Regions from separate parts of the Mesorhizobium sp. M0207 genome, predicted to be linked through region 1. Evidence: predicted binding sites of a transcription regulator. Region 1 holds the regulator's gene; each other region holds the start of a gene.

Region 1 (10,274 bases):
TTGAATTTACACGAGTAGATCTAATACACTAGAGCTAAAGTCTCTGGTGGCGGTTTGATCTACTTCAATTAGGAAAAACTGATTTAGCTAGTACTTATCAATAGTCGACAAAGAAATCCTGTTCTCGGTGCAACAAGGATAATGGTCGTTCCAATGACACGCTTCTGGCCCCTCACGATTCTGATGCTGGTGTCGGCAATAGCCGTTGCGCTCGGCACATCCTTCTCCTACGCGGATAGCTGCGGTGCCATCAGGAGCCAATTGCTTTCGGCGGGGCGCAGCGGCGGGACCAGCCCCGAGCTTGCCCAACTGCGCCGGCAACTCGCCGCGATTCAAAAGCTTGAGAGACAACGCAGATGCGCAGCGAAAACCGCCGGCTTCTTCTTCAATCCCTGCGCCGACCTGGTCAGCAGCAAGGCGGAGGTGCAACGGCAGATCGCCAGACTGTCGAATTTGAGCAGGGACACGTCCGGACTGAAGGCCAGGTTTGTCGCGCTGGGCTGCGCCGCCCCCGCTGCCAAGAAACAGCCGGCGCAGCAACGCCCGGCACCCAAGGCCCAGTCCGCAGGCACAACAATTGGCGGCAATCGGATGCTGTTTTGCGTTCGCTTGTCGGACGGATATTTCTTCCCCGCGCCAAAATCGCAGTTCGCCAAGAGCGACGATCTGAAGGAAACGGTCGATCAGTGTCGCTACATCTGCGACGATGCCGGCGTCGACCTCTATACGCTGAGCGACGCCACTCGCGAGACCGAGGAGATGGTCGCGCTCGAGTCGGGAAAACCCTATGTGGAGCTACCTGCCGCGTTCCGGTACCGCGACGACGCGAACTTCAAGGCCTGTGACGTCAAGCGCTATTACCAGCGCGTTGCCGAACTCAGGGCACGAACCGTGACACCGGCCAACATGAGCAACGCCATCATTCCGTTGCCGACCGCAAAGCCGGATCTTGGCGTCGTCGCGGAAATTCCTGAATCCGGGATCGAAACTGCCGGTGCGGCTCTCGCAGGGGCAAAAACGTCGGTTTTCGAGGTGCCAGGGACTGCCCAGCATCAGTCGATCGAGAAAGCGATCGGCGCGCGGCCGGTGAGAGTGGTCGGGCCGGCCTTTTTCCCGGCGGACTGACCAGGGCGGGCGATGTTCCGAGACGGCTGGCCGGATAGCCGCTTCAAGGCCTGGAGCCGTGCGCATCGACCGACGTCGGCTGGTTATTCGCAGACCATGCGGGCCCGTTTACCGGGCTCGCTGACATTCTTGCAAGTTAGCGGCTTCGTCGACTCCGGCGACAGCATGGGCGGGTTGTTGGTGACCCTCCTCCGAGGCGTTGCAACGGAAGCCGCGCTCCTGCGCACCGCCGGCCTTTTCGGCGTTTGCGGCGCCACTGGAAAGACGTCGGTCTCCAGTTGCGACTGTTCGGCTTGCGCCTGCGGCGAAGGCCTGTCCCAGAAACGGCGAACATCGAGCGGCTTGGGAATGATGACGGTGCCGTCATAGCTGCGCGCGCAGCCGCTTCCCAGAGGCAGCGCCAGGCACAGGAAGACAGGCAGAACCCGTCGAGACATCAGCAATACCCCTGCAAGCTTATAACGCTGCTTCGGCCTAACCGACAACCGGCGGAATAGGGCGAAGGGAGTAGATACCGTGAAGTAGAAGTCGTCGCACTTCCAGTGGAAGGCGTTGCTCGAAGATCGAGCGCCGGGTCGGGCGCGGATGGAGGTCCGGCGCGAGTTAGAACCTTGCGATTCGTCAACGCTTCCAGCGTAAGGCCATGGTGCGATCGCACCATACCAAAGCCGCGCTCAGTGGCGACAATGGGATATTCGAAGTTCCGCTCCTCCAGTTACGGGCGGGAGCAGCGACCGCCGGCAAGAAACAGGGTCAGATTTACCCCAACGGACCTGTTTCGGCGATGGCGCGGCCATGACACGTTCTGGCTGCATGCAACGCGCTCCCGTCCGGCTTTTTTCTTTTAAAGCCGGTGGCTGCGATCGCCGAGCAGACGATGCCGGCCGGAATTCACGCAAGCTGCTGATTCCAGCGGCAAACCGCGGCCCATGCCGACAAAAGCCCGCGGCCGCTCCTTCTTAACCCGGCTGGACGTCGTTACCGGAGCGACATGAAACTGTCATGCGACTGTAATAATCGGGGGCTATTGGCCTCAGCGGGCGCCGGAGGAATGGCGCCGAGAGACCATATTCCGAACAGGAGCAGGCCACATGAGACATTTCATCCGCTCGGCGGCCGTTGCGATTGCAATGGCTGCGGCGACGACCACCCTCACCCTGTCCGCCGCGCTCGCCGCGGACATCTCCGGCGCCGGCGCCACCTTCCCCTACCCGATCTATGCGAAGTGGGCCGACACCTACAAGAAAGACACCGGCGTTGGCCTTAACTACCAGTCGATCGGTTCCGGCGGCGGCATCAAGCAGATCAAGGCCAAGACCGTTACCTTCGGCGCTTCGGATGCGCCGCTCAAGGGCGACGAGCTTGAAGCGTCCGGACTGGCTCAGTTCCCGATGGTGATGGGCGGCATCGTTCCCGTCGTCAATCTCGAAGGCATCAAGCCGGGCGAGTTGGTTCTCGACGGCCCGACGCTGGCCGACATCTTCCTCGGCAAGATCACGAGCTGGGATGACGAAGCGATCAAGAAGCTCAATCCCGACGTCAAGCTGCCTTCGCAGGCGATCGCGGTCGTTCACCGTTCCGATGGATCGGGCACGACCTTCAACTTCACCTATTACCTCGGCGACGTCAGCGCGGACTGGAAAGAAAAGGTCGGCGTCGACAAGGCCGTGGAATGGCCGGTCGGCATCGGCGCCAAGGGCAATGAGGGCGTTGCCAACAATGTCTCCCAGACCGGCGGCGCGATCGGTTATGTCGAATATGCCTACGCCAAGCAGAACAAGCTCATCCACACCGATATGATCAACAAGGACGGCAAGAAGGTCGAGCCCACCGCGGCGGCATTCTCGGCGGCAGCGGCCAATGCCGACTGGAGCTCGCAGCCGGGCTACGGCGTCATCCTCGCCAACGAGCCGGGCGCCGAGTCCTGGCCGATGACGGCGGCAACGTGGATCCTGCTCTACAAGAAGCCGGATGATGCCGCGACCACCGGCGAAGCGCTCAAATTCTTCGCCTGGGCATACGACAAGGGCGACGAGATGGCCGGCGAGCTGGACTACGTTCCGATGCCCGACAAGGTGGTTGAGAGCGTCAAGGCCATGTGGGCCAAGGAAGTCGTCGGCGACGACGGCAAGCCGCTCTACTCGGCTATGTAATCTCCTCCAGGGAGGGCGTCGATGGCGCCCTCCCTGTTGCCTTTAATCGCGAGGACCCAATGACCATCGCTTCCGATGCCATGCCATCATCTGCAGCAGCCCGGGCCAGGGAAGCTACGGTGCGGCGCTTCGCGCTCACAGATGCCATATTTCGCGGACTCACCCGCGCTTCCGCAATCCTTGTGCTGGTCATCCTCGGCGGTGTCGCGATCTCGCTGTTTGCCGGCTCATGGCAGGCGCTGTCGTCGTTCGGTTTTTCTTTCCTGACGACTGAGAGCTGGAATCCCGTTACGGAAAAATTTGGCGCACTGGCGCCGATCTACGGCACCCTGGTGACGGCGGCCATTGCCATCCTGATCGCGGTTCCGATCGGCATCGGCATTGCAATCTTTCTCACCGAGCTCTGCCCGCGCCCGCTCAGGCGCCCGATCGGCATAGCGGTCGAGCTGTTGGCCGGCATTCCTTCGATCATCTACGGCATCTGGGGCCTGTTCGTGTTCGCGCCGTTCCTGCAGACGACGATACAGCCCTTCATCATCAACATCTTCCACGGCGTGCCGGGACTATCCAGCCTTTTCGCCGGCCCTCCTTACGGCATCGGCCTTCTGACCTCGGCGCTGATCCTCGCCATCATGGTGCTGCCCTTCATCACCTCGATCACCAAGGACGTCTTCGATACGGTGCCGGCGGTGCTGAAGGAATCGGCCTATGGCATCGGTTGCACGACCTGGGAAGTGACCCGGCGCGTGGTCATTCCCTATACCCGCATCGGTATCATGGGCGGCGTCATGCTTGGCCTCGGCCGGGCACTCGGCGAAACCATGGCGGTGACTTTCGTCATCGGCAACGCACATCGCATCAGTGCCTCCCTGTTCGCGCCGGGCACGACGATCTCGGCGACCATCGCCAATGAATTCACCGAGGCCGACGGCGACCTCTACACCTCCTCGCTGGTTTCGCTCGGCCTGATCCTCTTCGTCATCACCTTCCTGATCCTCGCCGCCGCCCGCTATATGCTGATGCGGATCGACGCCCGTACGGGAGCCTGACCGATGTCGACATCCTCATCGCTCCACAGCCGCCGCAAAGCCAGGAATTCGGTGATGATGGCGCTTTGCGTCGTCGCCGCCGGCATCGGGCTTGCCTGGCTGGCGCTCATTCTCGGCGCGTTGGTGTATAAGGGCACAGCCGGGCTTTCGCTCGCGGTCTTCACCGAGATGACGCCACCACCGGGCGAGGCCGGCGGCTTGCTCAATGCCATCACGGGCAGCCTGCTGATGACGATCATCGCCGTTGTCGTCGGCACGCCGATCGGCGTGCTGGCGGGAACCTACATGGCCGAGTATGGACGCTTTTCGCGCATCACCACCGTCGTCCGCTTCATCAACGACATCCTGTTGTCGGCGCCGTCGATCATCATAGGCTTGTTTGTCTATGAGCTGATGGTGCGGCCAATGGGACATTTCTCGGCCATTGCCGGCGCCGTTGCGCTTGCCATCCTGGTCATTCCGGTGGTCGTGCGCACCACTGAAGACATGCTCAACCTGGTGCCGAACGCGTTGCGTGAAGCCGGTGCCGCGATCGGCGCGCCACGCTGGGTGGTGATCCGTTCGGTCGCCTACCGCACCGCATTGTCCGGCATCGTCACCGGCATATTGCTGGCGATAGCACGCATTTCCGGCGAGACGGCGCCGCTGCTCTTCACCGCGCTCAACAACCAGTTCTGGAGCAGCAATATCAACGCGCCGATGGCCAGCCTGCCGGTGACCATCTTCCAGTTCGCTCTCAGCCCTTACGAGGAATGGCAGCAACTGGCGTGGACCGGCGCACTCATAATCACCCTGACGGTTCTGGGCTTGAGCATCCTCGCCCGCAGCCTTACCGGACGCAGAGAGGACAGATGACACAGATGTTGTCCCCAGACATGACGATGGCCGAAACGGTCGCCGAGAAGACGAAGATCGAGGTCAAGAACCTCAACTTCTACTACGGCCAGAGCAAGGCGCTGAAGGACATCAGCCTGTCGCTGCCCGAGCGCAGCGTCACGGCCTTCATCGGCCCTTCGGGCTGCGGGAAATCGACGCTGCTGCGTGTGTTCAACCGCATCTATGAGCTCTACCCAAAACAGACGGCCGAGGGCCAGGTGCTGCTCGACGGCAAGAACATTCTCGACCGGTCGCAGGATCTCAACCTCCTCAGGACCAAGATCGGCATGGTGTTCCAGAAGCCGACGCCGTTCCCGATGTCGATCTACGAGAACATCGCCTTCGGCGTCAGGCTCTACGAGAACCTCGGCAAGTCCGAGATGGACGGCCGCGTCGAACAGGCGTTGAAGCGCGCCGCGCTGTGGAGCGAGGTCAAGGACAAGCTCAACGCCAGTGGCTTGAGCCTGTCCGGCGGCCAGCAGCAGCGGCTCTGTATCGCCCGCACCGTGGCGGTGAAGCCGGAAGTCATTCTGCTCGACGAACCGGCTTCGGCGCTCGACCCGCTGTCGACTGCCAAGATCGAGGAACTGATCGACGAATTGCAAGCCGACTACACGATCGTCATCGTCACCCACAACATGCAGCAGGCGGCGCGCGTGTCGCGCCAGACGGCGTTCATGTATCTGGGTGAACTGGTCGAGTTCGACCGGACCGAGAAGATATTCACGTCGCCCCGCGAGAAGCGCACGCAGGACTACATCACTGGCCGCTTCGGCTGAGCCGTTCCGATCATGCATATGAGGACAGGACCATGGGCGAACACACAGTCGCTTCTTTCGACGAGGATCTCGAGCAGATCAGCAAGCTGATCCGCGACATGGCCGACCTCGCCGGTTCGATGGTCGGCGGGGCGACCAAGGCGCTGTTGAATTCCGACAACGTGCTGGCGCAACGCGTCGTTTCCGACGACGCCATCATGGATGCGCGTCAACGCGAACTGGACGACCGCGCCATCACCCTGATCGCCAAACGCCAGCCGATGGCCCACGATCTTCGCCATGTGGTCGGAGCGATCCGCATGGCGGGCGACCTCGAACGCATCGGCGACCTTGCCAAGAATATCGCCAAGCGCGTGAGTGCGGTCGGCCTCAGCGCCACGCCGCGGGACCTGTCGCATTCCATCGACGCGATGGCGCAGCTGGTTCTCATCCAGGTGCAGGGTGTCATCGAGGAATATGCTGCAGGCGATGCGGCCGCGTTGGCCAAGCTTCGTGCCGCCGACGAGCGCATCGACGTTAAATACACGTCCGTGTTCCGCGAGCTGTTGACCTACATGATGGAAGATCCGCGCAACATCACCGCTTGCACGCACCTGCTGTTCTGCGCCAAGAATCTGGAGCGGATCGGCGACCATGTCACCAACATCGCCGAAAATGCGTATTATGTGCTGACCGGCGAGCAATTGCCGGTCAATCGTCCGAAGCAGGACGAAACGACAATGTCCGCACCGGTGACATGATGGGGGTGCCCAGCCGATGATCGCACCACGCATAATGGTGGTGGAGGACGAGGAGCCGTTGGGTGTGCTGCTCCGCTACAATCTCGAATCCGAAGGCTACCAGGTCGAGGTGGTGACACGCGGCGACGAAGCCGAGATCCGTTTGCAGGAGAATGTGCCCGACCTTTTGGTGCTCGACTGGATGATACCAGCGGTTTCCGGCATCGAGCTCTGTCGTCGGTTGCGGGTGCGCCCCGAAACCGAGCGGCTGCCGATCATCATGCTGACCGCGCGCGGCGAGGAGAGCGACCGGGTGCGCGGTCTTTCGACCGGCGCCGACGACTATCTGGTCAAGCCGTTTTCGACACCGGAATTCATGGCCAGGGTCAAGGCGCTGCTGCGGCGCGCCAAGCCGGAAGTGCTGTCCAGCGTGCTGAAGGTCGGCGACATCGTGCTCGATCGCGAATCGCACAGGGTCTATCGCAAGAAGAGCGAAATCAGGCTCGGGCCGACCGAATTCCGGCTGCTCGAGTTCATGATGCGGCATCCGGGCCGTGTCTTCTCGCGCAGCCAGTTACTCGATAATGTCTGGGGGGAGACAATCTACATCGACGAACGCACCGTCGACGTGCATGTCGGGCGGCTGCGCAAAGCCGTCAACAACGGCCGGATGCCGGATGTCATCCGCACCATCCGCGGCGCCGGCTATGCGATCAGGGAAGATTGACCCGCCTGGTCAGGCTACGTTCTTTCTGACGCTGGGCCTCATTTGCGCGCCCGGCGCGAAAATCTCCTGGTCGACGAAGCTTAACGCCCGCATCGCGCAGCCTTCGCGGATCAGAGGCAATTCGTTCGGCTCTGTATCGAAGGAGATCGAGCCTGAATGCTGGCCGCCGGCGGTCTGGGCGATTGCCTTCCGCAAGGCCGGCTCGATCAGATCGAAGGCGGCGGCACTGGCGCCGACCATCGCGACCGGTGCCGGATCGATCAGCGCGAACAGCGAGCCGAGACCGAAACCCAGCGCTTCGCCGGCCTTGCGGTAGGCCTCGCGTTCCGGCCCATCTTTCTCGCGCGCCCGGGCCGCCAGTGCGCGCATGTCGGCGTCGCTGACGTCGGCGACCGGTTCGCTGTCTTCGCTCATCTGCCTGGCGTTGCGCCAGATGGCGTAGTTGCCGGCATACGCCTCGATGCAGCCGCGCCGCCCGCAACGGCAGAGCGCGCCGCCCGGACGATGGATCATGTGGCCAAATTCGCCGCCCGAGGAATGCGTCCCGGTGAACAGTTCGCCCTTCAGCACCAGCCCCATGCCGATGCCATGCGAAAGCAGGATGGCGATGAAGTCATCGCGATAGCGATCCGGATTGCGCCAGCGCAAAGCCACCGCCATCATGTTGCAGTCGTTCTCCACCGTTGCCGGGATGCCGAATTCGTCCTCCAGCATGTCGGCAAAGGCGATGTCGGTCTGCGGTGTGATCGGCGACCACAGCATGGCGCGTGCAGGGGAGTCGGTAATGCCCTGAATCGCCAGGGCGATGCGGGCGACACTGCGGACGTCAAGATCTGGATCCTGCAGCCGGCGCCGGACGATGGCCATGCATTCACGGATCAGCTCGTCGCGCGGCATAGTCAGCGTGTCCAGCCGGCGCTGTTCCTCGGCGACCACCTGTCCCGTATAGTCGATAATGGCGGCCGAAAGGAAATTCAGCGACAACACCACGGTCAGCACCGCCGCCGCTTCCGGGTTGAGGGCGAGGCCGACTTGCGGACGACCGCGTTTCAACGAAACGGGCTCACTTGGCTTGCTCTCGGCGAGGATGCCTTCCCGTATCAGGTCGGAAGAAATCGCCGATATGGTCGAATGACTGAGGCCGGTGGTAGCTGCGATCTCAGTACGCGATGGCTGGCCGGCCCGGCGCACCGCCGAGATCACCATCGCCCGGTTGCGCCGGCGCAAATCGTCATGGCGGATTCCGACCGACATTGTTTTGCTTTCCTCCCGGTTGCCGCGGCCGCTCATGAACCGGAAGCCGTCGGTAATGTCCGACAAATAGTGTCGGATGAGGCAAATAGTGTCAGATGCAGGTGGCGCTGTCATCGTTTATTCCGACGCTCGAAAAAACTCGCAGAGTCATCAAAATCCATCAGAATCGATGTTGACAGCAGCCGGAGATCGGGCCAGTATTTTTTCGAGGCTCGAAAAAATTAGAGCTTCTAAGCTGGTCTTTGAGCCAATTGGTCACGCCGTACGCGGCGCAGGGAGGATATGATGAAGAAATTCACGACCGCCATTCTGGCGGGTGTCGCCATGACGCTGGCGCTGGCGTCGGTGGCGCAGGCTAAAGACAAGGTCATCGGCGTTTCCTGGTCGAACTTCCAGGAAGAGCGCTGGAAGACCGACGAGGCCGCAATGAAGGCGGCCATCGAGGCCGCAGGCGACAAGTATATTTCCGCCGACGCACAGTCCAACCCCGGCAAGCAGCTCACCGACGTCGAGAGCCTGATCTCGCAGGGCGCCAACGCACTGATCATCCTGGCGCAGGACGCCTCGGCCATCGGGCCGGCCGTGCAAAAGGCGCTGGACGAAGGTATTCCGGTTGTCGGCTACGACCGGCTGATCGAGAACAAGGACGTCTTTTACCTGACCTTCGACAACAAGGAAGTCGGCCGCATGCAGGCCCGGGAAGTCTTCAAGGTGAAGCCGGAAGGCAACTATGTCTTCATCAAGGGTTCGGGTTCCGATCCGAATGCCGATTTCCTGTTTGCCGGTTCGATGGAGGTGCTGAAGGCGGCAATAGACAGCGGCAAGATCAAGAATGTCGGCGAGGCCTATACCGACGGCTGGCTGCCGGCCAACGCTCAGAAGAACATGGAACAGTTCCTGACCGCCAACGACAACAAGGTCGATGCCGTGGTCGCGGCCAATGACGGCACTGCCGGCGGCGTCGTCGCCGCGCTGACAGCGCAAGGGCTGGCCGGATCGGTTCCGGTTTCGGGCCAGGACGGCGACCACGCCGCGCTGAACCGCATCGCGCTCGGCACACAGACCGTGTCGGTGTGGAAGGATGCGCGCGAGCTCGGCAAGAATGCCGCCGAGATCGCCTCGCAGCTGGCCGACGGCAAGCAGATGACCGACATTGCCGGCGTGAAGGATTTCACCACGCCCGGCGGCAATACCGTCAAGTCGCTGTTCCTGACCCCGGTCGCCATCACCAAGGACAACCTCAACGTCGTCATCGACGCCGGCTGGATCAAGAAAGAAGAGGTCTGCGCCGGCGTGACGGCTGGCACTGTTGCAGTCTGCAACTGAGCCGACGTTTCCGAGAAGTCCGAACGCCGTGGCCGCTCGCCGCGGCGTTTTTCAACAAGAGTTGTTTTTCCGCTTCCGGCGGATAACTTCTAGGCTGCTTCCGGCATCCGCGGCAGACGGCAACCCGGCGGGAGAAACATCATGACCGACACGACGTCCAACACGCCGGTCGACAGCACGGCAGACCGGGCACGGGAATCCGAGCTCGGCATCGTTGCCCGATTTCTCAAGGCAACCGAACTCGACACGCGCATGCTCGGCATGGT
Region 2 (10,274 bases), on a different contig from region 1:
CCTTGCCGCCCATCAGCGAGGCGCCGCCGATCGCCGCCGCTGCTATGGCGTCGAGCTCCCAGAGATTGCCGAGAATGGGTTCGGCGGCACCCAGCCGGCCGATCAGGATCTGCGCTGCAAGCGCTGCCAGCAGGCCCGAGATCATATAGGCGGCGATCTTGGTGCGGGCGATTGGCACGCCGGCTATGTAGGCCGCTTCCTCATTGCCGCCGACGGCGAGCAGATATTCGCCAAACGGTGTCTTCTTGAGGATGATCCAGGCAATCAGCGCGACCACGGCCACGATGATGACCGCCAACGGCAATCCGAACAGCGAGCCGTTGAAGATGGCACGGAAGCCGGCAGGCAGGCCGAGCACCGGATTGCCGCCGGTATAGATCAGCGCCAGCGCCCGGTAGGTGCTGAGCGTTCCCAGCGTGACGATGAAGGGCTGCAGCCCGACATAGGCAACCAACACGCCGTTGAGCAGTCCGCAGGCGAGGCCGATGGCGAAGCCAGCGGCGATGGCCAGCGGAAACGGCACTCCGGCAACCAGCATCGAGGCCGAGATGACCGCCGAAAGGGCTGCCGTCGGCCCGACGGACAGGTCGATGCCGCCCGAGATGATGACCAGCGTCATGCCCAACGCCAGGCAGGCATTGATGCTCGACTGCTGCAGGATGTTGATAAGGTTACGCTCGGCAAAAAAGCCGGGGACCAGCGCCCCGAAGACGGCAAGGATCACCACCAGGCCGATCAGCGTGCCGGCGTCGCGCACGGAAAACCGGTGCAGGAAATCTGCCCTTGGGCGCGCTGCTGTGTGTTGGGTTATATCGGTCATCCGCTGGTCCTGTCCGTTATGCACCGGCCCGATGGCCTTGCGCCTTGCCGGCCTCAATCTCCGTTTGGGGTATGGCGTACGCGGCGATCGCCTGTTCGCTGAGACTTGCGCGGCCCAGTTCGGCGGCGACCGTGCCGTCGCGCATGACCAGCACGCGGTCGGCGAGCCGGATCACCTCGGGGAGTTCGGACGACACGACGATTACCGAATGGCCTTCGGCGGCGAGTTCCTCGATCAGGTGGTAGATCTCCGCCTTGGCGCCGACATCGATGCCGCGCGTCGGCTCGTCGAACAGAAGGATCCGCGTTCCCGCCGCCAGCCAGCGGCCGATGATCGCTTTCTGCTGGTTGCCGCCGCTGAACAGCCGAATTGGCCGGTCGAGCAGGAACGGCCTGAGATTGACCCGCTTCATCTTCTCGGCCGCGACCCGTTTCAGCCTTTTGTGATCGATAACGCCGCGCGGCGCGAACACGCCCATCGAGGCCAGCGCCATGTTGCTGGAGATCGACCGCAACGGCACGATGCCTTCGCGCTTGCGCTCCTCCGGCACCAGGCCGATTCCGGCCGCGATCGCGTCGCGCGGACTGGAAAGCTTTACCGCCTTGCCGTCGATCTCTATTGCGCCTGATGAGGTCCGGTCGGCGCCGGCCAGCAGCCGCAGCAGCTCGGTGCGGCCGGACCCGACCAGGCCGGCAATGCCCAACACCTCGCCGCGATGCAGGTCGAACGAAACGTCACGGACCTTGGTTGCCGAGGCGAGGCCACGCACGCTCAGCCTGATCTCGGGGGAAGCATGCGAGCGGTGTTGTTCCTGGGCAAGCTCGCGGCGGACCATCATCGAAACGACGGCCTTTTCCGACACCTGCGCGAGATCGACGGTTTCGACCACAACGCCGTCGCGCATGAGAGTGGCGCGCTCGCAGATGCCGAACACCTCGTCCAGCTTGTGCGAGACATAGATGACGGCGACACCGTCGCGTGCCAGACCGGCAATGACTTCCGCCAGCCGTTCGAACTCGCTCGGCGTGAGGCTCGACGTCGGCTCGTCCATCGCCACGATCCTGGCGCGGTCGAGCAGCGCCCGGGCGATCTCGACGATCTGCCGCTGCGCCACCTTCAGCGAGCCAAGCGGGGCTGCCGGATCGATGGTCGGGTCGATGGCGGCCAGCGCTTCCGCAGCGCGGCTTTCCTGCTCGCGCCGTGCGACGAAGACGCCGCCGCGCGTCAACGGATGGCCGAGGAACATGTTCTGGGCGACGCTGAGGCGTGGCACCTGCTGTAATTCCTGATGGATCATCGCCACGCCGGCGGCGCGCGCCGCGACCGGGTTGTTCAGCGTCACCGGTTTGCCGTCGATCAGCACGCTTCCCGCCGTCGGCCGGTAGACGCCTGACAATATGCGCAGCAGCGTCGATTTGCCGGCGCCGTTTTCACCGAGCAGGCCATGGATTTCACCGGCGCCGACCGAAAACGACACTTCGCTCAGCGCCCGCACAGCCGGAAACTCTTTGGAAATGTCCTCGAATTGCAGCCGCGCTGACATTGCTTCGGTTCTCCAGGCAAGGTGCCGACCCAAGGCCGGCACCTGCCGGCCCTGCTCTACTGGCCCGCTGCCGCGTCCTCGAGCAGCGCCTTGCGCACGGCATCGCCGCCACCGGAGTAACGGTCGGCATTGTCCTTGGTGATCAGCGCCTGCGGCGTGGCAACGACGCGCGGCAGCTTCTGCCCGGCCACCAGCCGCAGCGCCGATTCCAGCGCCACCTCGCCGGTCAGCACCGGGAACGAATCGACGGTGCCGGTCAGCTCGCCGGCGCGGATCGAGGCATAGGCGTCGGAGATGCCGTCGGTGCCGAAGACCGCAACCTTGTCCTGCAGCCCGGCAGCCTTGACCGCCTCGACGATGCCCAGCGCCATGCCGTCATTGTTGGCATAGAAGCCGATCAGGTCGGGGTGCTGCTGCAGGATGTTGGTGGCCGCGTCGTAGGAGGTCTGGCGATCCCAGTTACCGGGGACGCTGGCGACGACGTCGAACTTGCCGGCCTCGGTGATCGTGGTCTTGAAACCGTCGGTACGCTGGACGGCGGCGTAGACGCCGGCCTGGCCTTCGACGATGGCGACCTTGCCGCCGTCCGGCCGGTTCTTGATGAACCATTTGGCGACGCGCACGCCATTGTCGCGCTGGACATTGCCGACATAATGCTCGGCCTGCGGGATGACAGCATCATTGACGTTGACCACCGGCACGTTGGCCGCCTTGGCCTGTTCCATGATCGGCTGCAGGTTGGAGTCGGTCTGCGGCGAGACGAGCAACACGTTGTAGCCCTGTGTGACCAGGCCTTCGGCGATGGTGAGCTGGCCGAGCTGGTCGCCCTCGCTCTGCGCTGCCTGGTAGACGACGGGCACGCCGATGCGGTCGCCGAACGACTTGTAGCCCTCTCCCAGCGAGCGCCAGTATTCATTGGTCAGCGTCTTGGAGACCGCACCCGCCTTGGTACCCTCGGGCAGCTTGGGGAACGCCCCGAACTTGGCCTCGAGCTGCGACCAGTCGATGCGATCCTTCTCGGTGTCGGAATTGAGCGGCGCGAGGTCCGCGGAAAAAGCCGAGTCGATGGACAGCGCCATCAGGGCAGCGGCAGCGATGGCAAGTAGAAATTTCATGATCTTCCTCCCTTGTTGAAAAACGGTCTATGCCGCCGGCCTCAGCTGTCCGGCCCGAGCATGGCTTCCTGGATGATGGCCTGCGACGCGACTGCGTCCTGACGGCCGACGGCGGCTGACAGGCGGTTGTCCCCGTCCAGCCGATCGACGACGCGCAGCATGCGCTTGACGGTCGCGATGTTGACTTCGCATTCGTGGATCGGGTCGAGCCCGGTCATATCGGGAAACGTGTCGAAGTAGATGGCGCCGGCATAGCCGTCTCGACGGATCTGCCTGAGCAGCTCGATCGTTTGCAGCGTGTGCACGGCGCCGACCATCAGGCCGTCGTCGCGCTTGGCGTAGCCGTCGTTGAGATGCACGCCGAGCAGCTTGCTATGGCGCGCCACGAGTGCTGCGGCAAAGGCCGGCTGCTCGTCGGCATAGAGCACATGGGCGAAATCGAGCGTCACGCCGAGATTGGGCAGGCCGATCTCGCGGATCGCCAGCAATGTAGTCGCCGCATCTGGCATCAGGCTGTAGGAGCGCGGCTCGTTGGGTTTGTATTCAAGGCTGATTTGGCAGCCCGGATCATGCGCCGCAACTTCACGAATGCCATCGATTTCGTGTTGCCAGAGCGCTGCGTAGTCCACCTGGAAGGCATAGTCGAAGCCATCCTGCCCGAGCCACAAGGTCATCAGGCTGGCGCCCGCCTCGCGGGTGGCGTCGATGCCGGCCTTGGTCAGGTCGATGGCTTCGCGGCGAATGGCAGGATCCGGGTTGGTGAAGGCGCCGAGCTTGAAAGCCGGATTGGAATAGTAGCGCATGGCGAAACCATTGATGGAAAGCCCGATATCGCCGAGTTTGCGCGCTATTTCCGCAGGCTTTTCATCGACATGGTCGGGGAAGTTGAGGTCGAGATCGGTCAACTCCGCAACCTTCGCTGCACGTGCCGCCATTTGCAGCATGGACGGTTTGCCGACAAGATCGGGCCACTCGGACTGTGGCCGCGAGGCAAAGGAATTGAGGCGGGTGGCGAAACGATAGGCAGTCATCGGGGACCTTCCCTTGTCATAACTTTACATTAGAACGATTATTTGTAAAGTTGTTAATTGCTCGCTCGGCGACGACGAATTCGCCATACCCAGGCCAGTTGCGACCACGGGGGACAAGCAAGCGCGGCACTGTCACGCAAGTATCATGTTCGCGTCCTAGATCGCTTCTCCGAAGGCTTTCGCGGCATCCTCGATGCCACGCGGCGCTTTTTCAGATCCCGGCAGCTTTGTCTCAAAAGAGGATATCCATGAAAAACCTGCTCCGAACCGCGTCCCTCGCCGTCGCGCTGGCGATGTTCACCGCCTTGACCCCGGCCTTGGCAGAAAACGCCGCGACCGTCGGCGGCGTCGGCTTCGTCAACAAGGGCCTGGTCGGTGTCGGCCGCATCCCGGCCAGCCAGAAGGACAAGTTCGGCGAGACGTTTGGCTCCGGCTCGGGCATGTCGATCGACGCTGCCGGCTGGACACATGGCGCCGATGGCTACAAGGGCTCGTTATGGCTGTTGCCGGACCGCGGCTACAATGTCGTCGGTACCACCGATTACCGCCCGCGCCTCAACACGATCGCCCTCGAGTTCGCCCCGATCGCGCCGGGTGCAGTGCCGGCCACCGGCCAGGAACAATCGGGCCTCAAGGCGACGCTTGCCGACACCATGCTTTTGACCGACGACAAGGGCGCCGACGCAACCGGCCTCGATCCGCTCAACGGGGTGCGTGCCGCGACCGACGACATGCCGATCCTGCCCGAAGCCAACGGCAAGCTCGCGCTCGATAACGAAGCGATCGCACGGCTGCCCGACGGCACGATGTTCATCTCGGACGAATACGGTCCGAACATCTACCGCTTCTCCGCCGATGGGCGTCTGATGTCGGCAACGCAGCCGCCGGCGGCGCTTGTCCCGATGCGTCACGGGACGCCAGACTTTGCTTCCAACAATCCGGGACTTGGCGCGGCAGACCCGGATCCGAAGGATCCCGAAACCGGCCGTCAGAACAACCAGGGCCTCGAAGGCATGGCACTGACGCCGGACGGGAAGTTCCTGATTGCCGTGCTGCAGTCGGCCCCAAGGCAGGATGGCGGCGATTCCGCCTCGACGCGTCAGAACACGCGCGCGCTGGTCTACGATGCCTCGGATCCCGGCCAGCTCAAGCTCGCGCATGAATATGTCGTGCCGCTGCCGGTGTTCACCGATGCCAAGGGCAAAACCAAGATCGCCGCGCAGAGCGAAATCGTGGCGCTGTCGGACAAGACCTTCCTGATGCTGGCGCGCGACAGCGGCAATGGCCAGGGGCTGAAGGGCGACACCTCGCTCCACCGCGAGATCAGCGTCGTCGATCTGTCTGCGGCAACCGATGTCGCCGGCACAGAATTCGACAAGGACAAGCCGCTGGCGCCCAAGGGTGAGCTCGATCCATCGGTGACGCCGGCCAAGCTGACGCCGCTCATTGGCATCAACGACAAGACCGAGCTCGGCCGCTTCGGGCTGCACAATGGCGCGCCCAACGACCGCAACAACCTTTCGGAGAAGTGGGAGGCGATGTCGGTGGTGAGCGTCCTCGATCCGACACTGCCCGACGACTATTTCCTGTTCGTCGCCAATGACAATGACTTCCTCACGCAGGACGGCTTCCAGGTAGGCGCGGCCTACAAGGCCGAGGATGGCGCCGATGTCGACACCATGTTCCTGGTCTATCAGGTCACGCTCCCAGGCCTCGCCAAGAAGTAGCGGCACCCATACAGGCGGACGCGCGGAACGCGTCCGCCTGAGCTGGCGCGATTGAGCGGTCGTGCCCTTCAGTTGCGGCTCGCCCGCGCAAGGACGGAGTCCTGGTGCGTTGCAAAACCTGCGACTGACGATCCAGTCGAAGGCACTTACCTCAACATCTCCGCGTCCTTTGGCACGCCGGCATCGATCGGCTCGGCCGTCCTGTTCGACACGGCGGCGATCTTCCCGGCGGCCGACAGGTTCGGGCGCACGAAGACCGGCGCGACGCCGTCGACGCGGCTGTAGAGGTCGATAATGTCCTGATTCATGAAGCGCACACAGCCGGAGGAAGCGTTCTTCCCAATGGAATCCCACTCCGGCGTGCCGTGCAGCCTATACATCGTGTCCTTGCCGTCACGGAAGAGATACAGCGCGCGGGCACCAAGCGGGCTCTGCGGGCCGGGCGGCATGCCGTCCTTGTATTTCGCCAGTTCCGGCCGGCGTTGGATCATTTCCGGCGGCGGCGTCCAGACCGGCCACTTCTTCCTCGCCTGAACCACGGCGCTGCCGGTCCATCCGAAACCGGCCTTGCCGAGGCTGACGCCATAGCGAATTGCCTTGCCGCCGTCGCGCACCAAATAGAGGAAGTGCTCGGAAGTATCGACGACGATCGTGCCGGGTTTTTCTCCAGTCGGGTCGGCCACGATTTGACGCACGAATTTCGGATCGACCTTGGCTACCGGGATTGCCGGCAGTTGATAGCCCTCGTCGATGCGCGCGCCATACATGCTTGCGGCATCGCCGAAAGCCGGATCGCTTGGTGCCGCGGGCACCGGCGCCGCCACGTCCGTCGTAGTGCACGACGAAAGAGCCACGGAGGCCGCGCCCAGAGCGGATGCACCAAGAAAGGCGCGCCGGTTCAGGCGCTCAAAAAACAACGGAATATCGGACATGAGCCCCCCGGCCTACCCATGAGATCCAGGAAAATGCGGCCCCACGCGTGCGGGATCAATATACGATTCCGGAAGGTTGAGAAATGCTTAGATCAAGGCACGCCAGGCGGAATTTACAGCGCCGCATCGACCTCTCCCGTTAAATCGGCAATCATTGCGGACTCAGACAAGCCTTCGCCGAGTTGCCTGCCATGGACGACAACATGCCCCCGCGCCGGCAGACCGGCGACCTCACCAGTGGGCCTATCCCGCGCACCCTGTTGCTGTTTGCCCTGCCGGTGCTCGGCTCCAATGTGCTGCAGTCGCTCAACGGCTCGATAAATGCCGTGTGGGTCGGCCGTTTCCTCGGTGAAGCGGCGCTGACCGCCACGTCCAATGCCAACCTCGTGCTGTTTCTCATCCTCGGCACCGTGTTCGGCATCGGCATGGCGGCGACCATCCTGGTCGCACAATCCGTCGGCGCTCGTGACCTGCCCGAAGCCCGGCGCATCGTCGGAACCAGCGCCACCTTCTTCTTCCTCGTCTCGGTGGTGTTCGCGGTCTGCGGCTGGATCTGGGTCGATGCGATCCTCGATGCGCTCGGCACGCCGGCCGACGCGTTGCCGCTGGCGCGCTCCTATCTGCGCATCATCTTCCTCGCCGTGCCGATGATGAACCTGCTGTCCTTCGTCATGACGGTGCTGCGCGGCGCCGGCGATTCGCGCACGCCTTTCCTTTTTATGGCGCTGGCCGTCATGCTCGACGTCGTTTTGAACCCGTTGCTCATCCTCGGCATCGGCCCGTTCCCCGAACTCGGCATCGCCGGCTCGGCCACCTCGACGCTGATCGGCCAGACGGTAAGCGTGGTTGCCATCCTGATCGTGCTTTATGCGCGCAAGCACCCGCTGCGGCTGGCCGGCGCTAATCTCGCTCTGCTGCGGCCGGACCCGGCGCTGCTGCGCATCGTCGTCTTCAAGGGCGTGCCGATGGGCCTGCAGATGATCGTCGTTTCGGCCGCGGCGCTGACGGTGATGGGCATGGTCAACTCGTACGGCTCGCAGGTCGCGGCTGCCTACGGCATAGCCGCACAGCTCTGGACCTATATCCAGATGCCGGCGCTCGCCATCGGCGCCGCGGTGTCGTCCATGGCGGCGCAAAATGTCGGCGCCAGGCGCTGGGACCGGATTGGACGCATCGCCACCTCCGGCGTCGGCTTCAACCTTGTGCTCACCGGGATGCTCGTCGCGCTGCTGTTCGTATTCGATCGCGCGGTGCTCAGCCTCTTCCTTGGCAGCGACAGTGCAGCAATCGACATCGCCACTCACATTAACAAGATCGCGTCGTGGTCCTTCATCCTGTTCGGCATCACCATCGTGCTCTTCGCCACCGTGCGTGCCACCGGCGCGGTGATGCCGCCGCTGATCATCCTGGTGATCTCGGTGCTGCTGGTGCGCACCAGCTTCGCCTATTTCTTCCGAAGCGTGATCGGCGAGGAAGCTCTGTGGTGGAGCTTTCCGGCTGGCTCTGTAACCTCGCTCGTGCTGGCCGCGGCCTATTATCGCTTCGGCCGCTGGCGCAGCCTGCACATGATCGAGAGCCGGCCGGCTGCCGGCGAACCGCCGGATACCGGCCTCGGCGTACCGCGCCAGCGCGCGCACCTTTCGCCCGAGACACCGAACGGCTGAAAGGTCGGCTCAGCGCGCGTATTTCGCGCCAAACCCGAGAGCGACCAGGGAAAAGACGACAATCATGCCGGCAAAGGCCAGGCTTGCCGCGGTCGCACCTGCCACCGTCGACAGAACGCCGATGCCGATGACCGGCAGCGCGTTGCCGCAAAAACAGCAGATGAAGAAGGCCGAGACGACTTCGGCGCGCCGGTCCGCCGGCGCGATCTCGTTCACCACTTGCAAGCCGCCGCGATAGCCGAGCGCTGCCGCCACGCCGCACAAGGCGGTGCCGGCAATCATTATGGTCATCGAGGCGAAGACCTGCGCCGCAACAATCAGCGCGACGGTTGGGATCATCAGCGCAAGCGCCGCGAACATCGCGGCTCGGCTCGAAAGACGTGCCGTCGCTACAATGGTGGCGGCCGTCACGATCGCCAATTCAAAGAACAGAGCGCCGGCTTCGGCATGGTTGGTTACCTGCAGTTGCTGCGCCAAAATGCTCGGTGCGAGTGCTGCATAAAAGCCGACCAGCGCCATTGCGCCAAAGCCGGTCACCGCCGGCGCAACGAAATTTGCGCGGATGGCATCGGGCACGGAAAGGCGCGGCCGCATCGAAACGTCAGCCAGTTTCCCCGGCCGCGAAACGGTTTCCCGCGTGCGCCAGACCAGCAGGGTTACAGTCGCGAGCATCGCCAGGTAGACGACGAATGTCAGCCTGAGCGGCCAAGGCGCGTATTCGGCGAGCAACCCGGCTCCCAGCGCACCGAGGCCGAGGCCGAGAAAATTGGTGCTGGTGGCAATCGTCGCCGCCTGTGACTTGTCGTCGGTCGGGAGCAATTCGGCGAGCCAGGCGGTGCCGGTGCCCGCGCCGACGCCGATTCCCAGTCCGCTCAGAATTCGGGCGATGTCGAGCCATGCGACATTTTCGGCGAACAGGAAAACCACCGCGCTGACCACGGCCACCGCCATCCCGGCCAATGCCATTGGACGGCGCCCGATGACATCGGACACACGCCCCAACATCAGCAGCGCCGCCAGATTGCCGATGACATAGACGGCGTAGACCAGCGTCAAAGTGATCTGTGAGAAGCCGAAGACCTGCTTGTAGATGATGTAAAGCGGCGTCAGCGCCGTGCTGCCGGCGAAAAGAGCCGCGATCATAGCGGCCACGGTGGCCGCTGCAACGCGGCCGCCGAGTTCGTAATCGCGCGTCATGACTTGAGCGTGAGCGGTCATTTTTTCGACCTTTTGCTGTTCGGGATCTGACATCCTAACGCCTTTTTCGCGTCAGCCGTTCCCCCTCCCCGGCTTGCTCCTGACAAGTTTGGCAGCTTTGCCGATGGCGCTGAGCGAGATCCTCTTTTAACTTCAGCGGATTGTCAGGGGAGATTCATGGGCAAGGGACGAGTCGAGGCATTCACCGATGGCGTGGTCGCCATCATCATCACCATCATGGTGCT
Region 3 (10,274 bases), on a different contig from region 1:
CGAGAAGGCGATCACGCCTGAAACCGCGGCGATCCTGATCGAGCCGGTGCAAGGCGAGGGCGGCATCAGGCAAGTGCCGACGCAATCGCTGAAGCGGCTCAGGCAGCTCTGCGATCAGCACGGACTGCTCCTGATTTTCGACGAGGTCCAATGCGGCGTCGGCCGCACCGGAAAGCTGTTCGCGCATGAGTGGGCGGGTGTCACCCCCGACCTCATGGCGGTGGCCAAAGGCATCGGCGGCGGCTTCCCGATGGGTGCCTGCCTCGCCACCGACGAGGCAGCGGTCGGCATGACCGCCGGCGTGCACGGCACCACCTTCGGCGGCAATCCGCTGGCAATGGCGGTCGGCAACGCCGTGCTCGACGTGGTACTGGAAGACGGCTTTCTCGAAGACGTCCAGCGCAAGGCACTGCTGTTGAAGCAGGGGCTCGCTGGCGTCGCCGACGAATTTCCGGATGTTATCGAAAGCATCAGGGGCACCGGCCTGATGCTCGGGCTTAAATGCGCGATGCCCAACACCAAGGTCACGGTGGCACTGCGTGACCAGCATCTCTTGACGGTTCCGGCCGGCGACAACGTTATCCGCCTGCTGCCGCCTCTCACCGTCACCGACGCCGAGATCCACGAAGCGCTCGAGCGCATTCGTGCCGGCGCCAAGAGCCTGGCAGATGCCATCGTCGCTGCCGCTGCGAAGTAATCCTGGAATTCCTGATGTCCCTTCGCCATTTCACCGATCTTTCCGCCGTTTCCGAAGGCGATCTGCGCTTCATGCTCGACGACGCAGCGGTGCGAAAGGCAAGGCTCAAGGCCGGCGAACGCAGCAAGCCGCTCGAAGGCAAGGTGCTGGCGATGATCTTCGACAAGCCGTCGACGCGCACGCGCGTGTCGTTCGACGTCGGTATGCGGCAGTTGGGTGGCGAGACGATCATGCTGACCGGCACCGAGATGCAGCTTGGCCGCTCGGAGACCATTGCCGACACGGCCAAGGTGCTGTCGCGCTACGTCGATGCCATCATGATCCGCACCACCTCGCATGACCGGCTGCTGGAACTGATGGAAAACGCTACGGTCCCCGTCATTAACGGGCTGACCGACGAGACCCATCCCTGCCAGCTGATGGCCGACATCATGACCTTCGAAGAGCACCGCGGTCCGGTGGCCGGTAAAACGATCGCCTGGACCGGCGACGGCAACAACGTGCTGCATTCGCTGCTGGAGGCATCCGCGCGGTTCCATTTCAAGCTGAATGTCGCCGTGCCCGAGGGCAGCGAACCGGCCCAGAAGCATGTCGACTGGTCGAAAGCCAATGGCGGCAAGCTGAAATTCACCCGTTCGCCCGAGGAGGCCGTTCACGAGGCCGACTGCATCGTCACCGACTGCTGGGTGTCGATGGGCCAGGAGCACCGTGCCCGCGGCCACAATGTCTTCCTGCCCTATCAGGTCAATGCGGCACTGATGGCGAAAGCCAAGCCGGATGCGCTGTTCATGCACTGTCTGCCGGCGCATCGCGGTGAGGAGGTTACCGACGAGGTCATCGACGGACCGCATTCGGTGGTGTTCGACGAGGCCGAGAACCGGCTCCATGCCCAGAAGGCGGTCCTGGCCTGGTGCCTGGGCGCTTGATACGAGCCGCGGTGATCCGGGCCGGCCTGATCTGCGCCGCCTTGATCTGGGCCGCCTTGATCCGGGAGTTGGTGGTGCCTATCTCAGGCGCATCACGCAAATCGAGCGCGTCTCGTCGCATGCGCCCCGGAGGGCGGCATCGCCGCGCCCCGGAGCTTTGTCATGTTGGAAACTCATCAATTGGCTGAACATAAACCCAAGCTCGGCGAATTCGGCTACGCCGGCGACGACCATGTCGTGCCGTTCGAGGTCGGCCCGCTCGACGTGCGCGGTCGCACCGTCCAGCTCGGGCCGATGCTCGATGCTATTCTCAGCCGCCACGACTATCCCGAGCCGGTCGCCCGGCTCCTGGCTGAAGCCTGTGTGTTGACGGTATTGCTCGGAACTTCGCTGAAGTTCGAGGGCAAGTTCATTCTGCAGACCCGCACCGACGGGCCGGTCGACATGCTGGTCGCGGATTTCTCCACGCCGCACGCGCTGCGCGCTTATGCCCGCTTCGATGCCGACCGGCTGCAGGCTTTGACTTCTGCCGGCGAGACGTCACCGCAGACGCTGCTCGGCAGCGGCGTCCTGGCGCTGACCATCGACCAGGGCGCCCACACACAACGCTACCAGGGCATCGTCCAGCTCGACGGCGTCACACTGGAAGATGCCGCACGCACTTATTTCCGCCAGTCTGAGCAGATTCCGACCGACCTCCGGCTTTCGGTTGCCAAGCTTCTGACGCCCGGCGTCGGCGGTGCCCGCGAACAATGGCGGGCCGGTGGCCTGCTGGCACAATTCCTGCCGCAATCGGCGGAGCGCATGCGCGTACCCGACCTTCCAGGTGGCGACGGCGATCCGCGTGAGGAAATCCACGACCCGACCGACAATTCCTGGCAGGAGCTGCTGGCGCTGCTTGGTACTATTGAACCGACCGAGCTGATCGATCCGACGATCGGTGCCGAACGGCTGCTTTACCGGCTTTTCCACGAGCATGGCGTCCGCGTGTTCGGCGGGGTGCCGGTCGCCGACCAGTGCTCATGCTCGAGGGAGAAGATCCACGGCATCCTCGAAGGCTTTTCCGCCGAGGAGATCAGGGACAGCACCGAGGATGGCAGCATTCACGTCGCCTGCGAATTCTGCTCGAAGCAATATGACTTCGACCCGGCGGAGTTTGCAGCGGCCGGATGACGGCCGTCAATTGACGGTGCGCCGCATTCCCGGCAAGTCGAGCGAGAAGGCGGGGATGGCGACGTCGAACGTCTCGCCCCGCCTGTTGCGCATGGTGTAGTGCCCGACCATGATGCCGGACGGCGTCGAGAGCGGGCATCCAGACGTATACTGATAGCTGTCGCCGGGGTTGAGTCCGGGTTGCTCGCCGACGACCCCGGGGCCGCGCACTTCCTCGACCTTGCCGGTGCCGTCGGTAATGTGCCAGTAGCGCGACAGAAGCTGCACGAACTCATCCGACTGATTGTCGATGGTCACCTGATATCCCCAGACATAGCGGTTTTGCGGCGGGTCGGAGTGATCCTCCAGATAGAACGGCCTGACCTGCACTTCGATGTTGCGGGTGACGGCGCTGTACATAAACTGCTCCAAAGCAATGTAGATGGAACTTTCGACGCTCAGCGCAGTTTGATCAACGATGCGCGTCATCTCCTTGCCCGACTCGAGCGCAGGTGCCGAAAAACAATGTCATTTAAGTGACACATGACAATGATGGTGTGCAGGCTTGTGCCGGGCGACTCAGCGTTCTGTCGAATTGTTGAAAACGGCCGTCATGCGGCCGGCACTTCTGGAGTGACCAGATCTCGATGGAACCGACATTCGCAGCCGCCCTCCTTTCCATAGCCCTCCTTCTTTCAAATCTCGCCAGCATCCTGTTAGCTTCGCTGAAGCTGAAGCGACCAGCCAGGATCGCACCGCCCGCCAACGCGCCGCCGGTATCGATCGTCATCCCGGCACGCGGCATCGAGCCGTTTGCCGAAGAGACGCTGGAGCGCGCCTTCTCACTCGACTGGCCGCGCTACGAACTCATCTTCTGCGTTGCCCATGCCGACGACCCGGTGGTCAAGCCGATCACCGCCGCAATGGCGCGCTTTCCAGCTATTCGCGCCCGCCTTCTAGTCGGTGACGACCGCATCAGCGGCAATCCAAAACTCAACAATTGCGTGAAGGGTTGGGAAGCGGCGCATTATCGCTGGGTCATCCTTGCCGATTCCAATGTGCTTATGCCGAGCGACTACGTCCAGCAGCTGATGGCGGCATGGCGGCATGGCACTGGCCTCGTCTGCTCGACGCCGATCGGCTCGCGGCCGGACGGCTTCTGGGGGGAGGTCGAATGCGCCTTTCTCAACACGCTGCAGGCACGCTGGCAGTACGCTGGAGAGGCGCTCGGCCTCGGCTTCGCGCAGGGCAAGAGCATGTTGTGGAACAAGCCGATGCTCGACGCCAATGGCGGCATCCGCGCGCTTGCCGCCGAGATCGCCGAGGACGCCGCCGCGACCAAGCTGGTCAACGGGCTCGGACTGCGGGTCAATCTTGTCGCCTCGCCCTTCGAACAGCCGCTCGGCCGGCGCACGCTTGGCGAGATCTGGTCGCGGCAGGCGCGCTGGGCGCGGCTGCGCCGCGTCACCTTCGCGCTGTTCTTCGCCCCCGAGATCCTGATCGGCGCGGCGCCGCCGCTGGTGCTTGCGCTGATCGCGGCGGCTGACGCCGGCGTCAGCCTGCCGGCAACCGCCATCGCCGTGCTGGTTGCGGCCTACCTGCCGGAATGCGCCTTGGCCTCGGCCAAGGGATGGCAGCTGTCGCTGCGCACCATCCCGGCGATGATGGCGCGAGACCTGATGCTTCCCGCCATTTGGGCGCGCGGATGGCTGAGCGGCGCCGTCGACTGGCGCGGCAATGTGATGACTATCCAGACCAAGGCCGTCGCGGAGCTGGAAGAGACCCCGTCCGGCGCCTGATCGGCGCGTCCCCGCTCGCCTCTGTTCGGCCAGCCCTTATCCGGCAAACCTCAGTGCCTGCTCGATGTCTTCGAGCAGGTCGTCGGCGTCCTCAAGGCCAACTGACAGCCTGAGCGTTCCCGGTCCGATGCCGAGCTCGGCGCGGGCCTCATCGGTCAAGTTCTTGTGCGTCGTCGTGGCCGGATGGGTGATCAGGCTCTTGGCGTCGCCGAGATTGTTGGAAATGAGCACGACGTCGAGTGCGTTCTGGAAGGCAAAGGCCCCCTGCTTGCCGGCCTTCACATCCATGCAGATCAGCGTCGAGCCACCCGACATCTGCCTCTTGACCACGGCCGCTTGCGGGTGATCGGCACGGCCGGGATAGATGACACGGGCGATTTGCGGGCGCTCGGCCAGGAAATCCGCGATGCGGCCGGCACTTTCCGTCTGCTGGCGTACGCGTAGCGGCAGCGTCTCCAGGCCTTTCAGCAGCGTCCAGGCATTGAAGGGCGAGAGGCTTGGGCCGGTGTGGCGGAAATAGTCATGCAGGTTCTCGTCGATCCATTTCTTGTCCGACAGAACGATGCCGCCAAGACAGCGCCCCTGGCCGTCAATATGCTTCGTGGCCGAATAGACGACGATGTGGGCGCCGAGCTGCAGGGGTTTCTGCTGCAAGGGCGTGGCGAACACATTGTCGACGATCAGCCTGGCGCCGATCGCATTGGCAAGTGCCGCGACGGCGGCAATGTCGATCACTTCCAGCGTAGGATTGGTCGGGCTTTCCAGGAAGAACAGTTTGGTGTTCGGCTTGACCGCCTTTTCCCAATTGGCGATGTCGGTGCCGTCGACCAGCGTTGCCTCAATGCCGTATTTCGGCGCCAGCGTCTCGACCACCCAGCGGCAGGAGCCGAACAGCGCGCGCGCCGCCACGATATGGTCGCCCGCCTTGGCGCTGCACAGCAGTGCTGCCGTCACCGCCGCCATGCCGGATGCCGTGGCGCGCGCGTCTTCGGCTCCTTCCAGCGCGCACATGCGTTTCTCAAACATGTCGACCGTCGGATTGGCATAGCGCGAATAGATGAAGCCCGGCTCCTCGCCCTTGAAGCGGGCCTCCGCCGCTTGCGCCGTCTCGTAGACATAGCCTTGGGTGAGATACATCGCCTCGGAGGTCTCGCCGAAGCCGGAACGCAGCGTTCCGGCATGCACGAGTGCGGTCTGAGGCTTCCAGTCGCGCTTCTTGGTCATCATTCTATCCAAACACCAAAATTGGTCCAAACAACAAAAAACCGGTCGCGAAAGTCGCAACCGGTCCATATGGCCTTGCGGCCCGACGGTCCTTTAGCGACTTGTTTAACGTGGCTGCAAGCCGACCGGCCAAATCACCACGGGATAACGAGCTTTAGACCCGCGCCACGCTTGCGTCAATTGCCGGCATGATTAAGAGGGTTGTACCAAGCAGGTGCCAAACGCGTCCACGGTCGGACCTGCGACAGAACAAGACCTCGCCCGGCGTTCGAACGGAGCCAGACCCTTGCGGCAGACAGGCATTCTTCCCGATCAGGATATTTCCGCGCTGTTCCAGACGGGCGCGCTGAAATCGCCGCGCACGCTCGATGCCGATCAGATCCAGCCGGCCAGCCTTGACCTCAGGCTCGGCGACAAGGCCTGGCGGGTGCGTGCTTCCTTCTTGCCCGGCCCGGACCACAGGGTTGCCGACAAGCTCGACCGGCTGAAGCTGCACGAGATCAACCTCGCCGAAGGTGCCGTGCTGGAAACCGGCTGCGTCTACATCGTGCCGCTGCTCGAAAGCCTGGCGCTGCCCGCCCATATTTCCGCCTCCGCCAACCCGAAAAGCTCGACCGGACGGCTCGATATCTTCACTCGGGTAATGACCGACCGCGGCCACGAGTTCGACAAGATCGCCGCCGGCTATGAAGGCCCGCTCTACCTGGAGGTCAGCCCGCGCACTTTCCCGATCGTCGTGCGGACCGGCTCGCGGCTGTCGCAGATCAGGTTCCGCACCGGCAATGCGCTCTTGTCGGAAAACGAGCTGCACGAGTTGCACCGCGCCGAAATGTTGGTCGCCACCGAACCACCCAACATCTCAGGCGGGGGCATCGCGCTATCGATCGATCTCGACGGAGACAAGGACGGGCTGGTCGGCTATCGCGGCAAGCACCACACCGGCCTGGTCGACGTCGACAAGCGCGCCGCGCAGGATGTCGTCGATTTCTGGGAGCCGCTCTACAAGAGCGGTGCCGGCGAGCTGGTGCTCGATCCGGACGAATTCTATATTCTGGTGTCGCGCGAGGCGGTGCATGTGCCGCCGCTCTACGCGGCCGAGATGACGCCCTTCGATCCGCTGGTCGGCGAGTTCCGCGTCCATTATGCCGGTTTCTTCGACCCGGGTTTCGGCCATTCGGCGTCGGGCGGCGCCGGCAGCCGGGCGGTGCTCGAGGTACGCAGCCACGAAGTGCCGTTCATCCTCGACCACGGCCAGATCGTCGGACGGTTGGTCTATGAGCACATGCTGAAACGGCCGCGGGCGCTCTACGGCACTGATCTCGGCTCGAATTATCAGGCACAGGGCCTGAAACTGTCCAAGCATTTCCGCGCCGCGCGCTGACCTTCCTCTCACTTGCGGGCTACGCCCGGCTCAAAGTGCCTTCACCGCCACCTTCACCGGCTGCTCGATTTCAAGCGGGTTGCGCAGTGGCAGGCCGAAATCCTGCGCCTCGATTTCGAATACGTCACCGGCCTCGGTCCTGATGCCGTCGGCAAAGGACAGCGTCGCCGTGCCGAACATGTGCACATGCACGTCGCCCGGCTGGCGGAAGGCCGAGTATTTGAAGTGGTGATGCTCGAGATTGCCAATGGTGTGCGACATGTTCGCCTCGCCCGACAGGAACGGCTTTTCCCAAAGCAGCTTGCCGTCGCGCAGGATGCGTGAAGCGCCGCGGATATCGGACGGCAGATCGCCGATCAGGATCTCCGGCCCGAACGAAGCGTTGCGCAGCTTGGAATGGGCAAGGAAGAGATAGTTCACACGCTCGGTGACATGGTCGGAAAACTCGTTAGACAGCGTGAAGCCGACGCGGAACGGGGCGCCGTCGTCGCCGATCACATAGATACCGGCGATTTCCGGCTCCTCGCCGGCATCCTGGGCGAAGGCCGGCGACATAAGCGCCGCCCCGGGCGCCACCGCCATGGTGCCGTTGCCCTTGTAGAACCATTCCGGCTGCACGCCGATCTGGCCCTTCGCCGGCTTGCCGCCCTCAAGCCCCATGCGGAACATCTTCATGGAATCGGTCAGCTGTTCCTCGCCGTCCGTGCTGAGCTTCTTGTGCATGGAATCGCGGGTCGCGGCGGAGCCGAGATGCGTCAGCCCGGTGCCGGTGAGATGGAGATGCGCCGGATCGGGATGGTTGATCGGCGACAGCAGCCGGCCCTTCTTGTAGGCAGCGTCGAGGTCGACGGTTTCGCCGAAGCCCTTGCGCTCGATCAGGGCGACAAGCCCGCTGCCGGTACGCGCGGCTTCCATCGCCAGCGAATAGACGCTGCGGGCGCCGTTGATGACGCGGGTCTTGCCGCCGTTGCGGGCAACGACGCGGATCGTCTCGGCGTCGTCGAGGATTTGTGAGATCAGCATGGTAACCCTCTCTGAATTGTGGGCTGGCCTGCCCTTTCTCGGCAAACCCTACCCTGCGCGGCCCGGACCCTGTCCGCGCCTCGGTTGAAATTCTTCGTCCGGATTGCGCTCGCGGATCAGGTCCCTCGGGGGGACTTCTTTGCGCCGCCCGGCAGCGTCGCGATGTGACCCGTATGCCTCCTGGTTGCCTCTCAAGCCTTGTTCTTGTTGTAGACGTCGAAGACGACGGCGCCGAGCAGCACCAGGCCTTTGACCACCTGCTGCCAATCGACATTGACGCCCATGATCGACATGCCGTTGTTCATGACGCCCATGATGAAGCCGCCGACCACCGCGCCGATCACCTGGCCGACGCCGCCCATCGCCGAAGCGCCACCGATGAACACCGCGGCGATGACGTCGAGCTCGCTGCCGAGGCCGGCCGCCGGCACAGCCTGCCCCAGGCGCGCTGCGATAATCAGGCCGCCGAGTGCCGACAGCACGCCCATATTGATGAACACCATCAACGTCAGCCGTTCGGTCTTGATGCCCGATAGCTGGGCTGCCTTGGCATTGCCGCCCATCGCATAGATGCGACGGCCGATCGTCATGCGTTTGGTAACGAAGACGAACAAGGCGATCAGCACGCCCATCACCATGAGAACGATGGGGAGGCCCCTATAGGTGGCGAATTGGTAGACGAGAAACAGCGCCAGCGCGCTGATCACCAGGGTCTTGACGACGAACAGCGAGAAGGGCTCGGCTTCGTAGCCATGCTTCTCGCGGGTGCGCCGTGCCCTGAGCCCGAAATAGGCATAGGCGAGCACGGCGACGAGGCCGATCACGATCGTCGTCAGGTGCAGCGTCAGGCCGCTGCCGACAATGGTTTTGCCGGCGGCGTTCACGGTTGGCGGTATCAGCGTCAATGGGCCGATCAGGTCCGGAATGAAGCCGGAACTGAGCGCCTTGAAGCCGACGGGAAGCGGCCCTACGGAAGACCCGCCACCCAGCAGCGCCTGGCAGATGCCGCGGAAGATCAGCATGCCCGCCAGCGTGACGATGAAGCTCGGTATTCGGTGATAGGCAATCCAGTAGCCTTGTGCCCCGCCGATCGCACCACCGACGATCAGGCAGATGATCGACACCACCAGCGGATTGCTCAATGGGCCAAGCGGCCAGATGACCATCATCATCGCCGCCAGCGCGCCGATGAAGCCGGCGACGGAGCCGACGCTGAGATCGATGTGGCCCGAAACGATCACCAGAAGCATGCCCAGCGCCATCACGATGATGAAGCTGTTCTGCTGCACGAGATTGCTGAGGTTCACCGGCTTGAACAGCGTTCCGGACGTGGTGAACTGGAAGAACACCATGATTGCGATCAACGCCAGCACCAACCCGTATTCGCGCAGGTTGGTGACCAGCGCCGAGACGGCAATGCGAGGTCCCTGTTGTAGATCCTGGGCAACGCCGGTCTGCGGCCCGGGAGCGCTTTCGGTGCTCATGATGCTTTTCCTTCTCCGCGGACGATGGCGCGCATTATCTTTTCCTGGCTGGCGTCGCTTGCCGCCATTTCGCCGACGATGCGCCCTTCGTTCATGACGTAGATGCGGTCGGTGATGCCGAGCAGTTCGGGCATTTCCGACGAGATGACGATGATTGCCTTACCCTCGGAGGCGAGACGCGCGATGATCGTATAGATTTCATACTTGGCGCCGACGTCGATACCGCGTGTCGGCTCGTCGAGGATCAGCACTTCCGGATTGGCGAACAGCCATTTCGAGAGCACCACCTTCTGCTGATTGCCGCCAGAAAGGTTGCCGGTCATCTGGTAGACGCTCGAGGCGCGGATATTGGTCCTGCCGCGATAATCGTTGGCGACCGAAAGCTCGCGCAAATCGTCGATCACGCCGTGGCGCGACACGCCGGGCAGGTTGGCCAGCGTGATGTTGTGCTTGATGTGGTCGATCAGGTTGAGACCGTAGGTCTTGCGGTCCTCGGTAACGTAGGCGATGCCGTGTTCCACCGCCTTGCTCACCGAAGAGACGTCGATCGGCTTGCCGTTGAGGAACACCTCGCCGGTGATGCGACGG

Evidence for each region. The regulator PhoB, encoded in region 1, activates phosphate uptake and scavenging genes when phosphate is short. The targets are predictions, from matches to a motif close to TGTCATNNANCTGTCAT.
Region 2: a site for PhoB is predicted at 4,640-4,656, ahead of NKJ15_RS11870 (esterase-like activity of phytase family protein). Genes of this name have one in related genera too.
Region 3: a site for PhoB is predicted at 3,302-3,318, ahead of NKJ15_RS00355 (ceramide glucosyltransferase). Genes of this name have one in related genera too.

What each region holds. Positions count from the first base shown of each region.
Region 1 is NZ_JAMYSQ010000004.1:277,971-288,244, forward strand. Features, by position in the region: gene NKJ15_RS09515 (DUF2865 domain-containing protein) at 154-1,125, shown strand; gene NKJ15_RS09520 (hypothetical protein) at 1,209-1,562, opposite strand; gene pstS (phosphate ABC transporter substrate-binding protein PstS) at 2,217-3,278, shown strand; gene pstC (phosphate ABC transporter permease subunit PstC) at 3,338-4,327, shown strand; gene pstA (phosphate ABC transporter permease PstA) at 4,331-5,182, shown strand; gene pstB (phosphate ABC transporter ATP-binding protein PstB) at 5,179-5,982, shown strand; gene phoU (phosphate signaling complex protein PhoU) at 6,015-6,722, shown strand; gene phoB (phosphate regulon transcriptional regulator PhoB) at 6,739-7,428, shown strand; gene NKJ15_RS09555 (ROK family protein) at 7,438-8,682, opposite strand; gene xylF (D-xylose ABC transporter substrate-binding protein) at 8,968-10,008, shown strand; gene NKJ15_RS09565 (sugar ABC transporter permease) at 10,150-10,274, shown strand, end outside.
Region 2 is NZ_JAMYSQ010000006.1:143,757-154,030, forward strand. Features, by position in the region: gene NKJ15_RS11850 (ABC transporter permease) at 1-820, opposite strand, end outside; gene NKJ15_RS11855 (sugar ABC transporter ATP-binding protein) at 837-2,363, opposite strand; gene NKJ15_RS11860 (sugar ABC transporter substrate-binding protein) at 2,420-3,478, opposite strand; gene NKJ15_RS11865 (TIM barrel protein) at 3,520-4,509, opposite strand; gene NKJ15_RS11870 (esterase-like activity of phytase family protein) at 4,758-6,236, shown strand; gene NKJ15_RS11875 (L,D-transpeptidase) at 6,383-7,168, opposite strand; gene NKJ15_RS11880 (MATE family efflux transporter) at 7,360-8,832, shown strand; gene NKJ15_RS11885 (MFS transporter) at 8,842-10,050, opposite strand; gene NKJ15_RS11890 (TMEM175 family protein) at 10,207-10,274, shown strand, end outside.
Region 3 is NZ_JAMYSQ010000001.1:62,743-73,016, reverse strand. Features, by position in the region: gene NKJ15_RS00375 (aspartate aminotransferase family protein) at 1-697, shown strand, start outside; gene argF (ornithine carbamoyltransferase) at 712-1,623, shown strand; gene NKJ15_RS00365 (Hsp33 family molecular chaperone) at 1,786-2,796, shown strand; gene apaG (Co2+/Mg2+ efflux facilitator ApaG/CorD) at 2,803-3,195, opposite strand; gene NKJ15_RS00355 (ceramide glucosyltransferase) at 3,423-4,574, shown strand; gene NKJ15_RS00350 (O-succinylhomoserine sulfhydrylase) at 4,611-5,801, opposite strand; SAM riboswitch at 5,872-5,949, opposite strand; gene NKJ15_RS00345 (2'-deoxycytidine 5'-triphosphate deaminase) at 6,085-7,179, shown strand; gene araD1 (AraD1 family protein) at 7,210-8,202, opposite strand; gene mmsB (multiple monosaccharide ABC transporter permease) at 8,394-9,686, opposite strand; gene mmsA (multiple monosaccharide ABC transporter ATP-binding protein) at 9,683-10,274, opposite strand, start outside.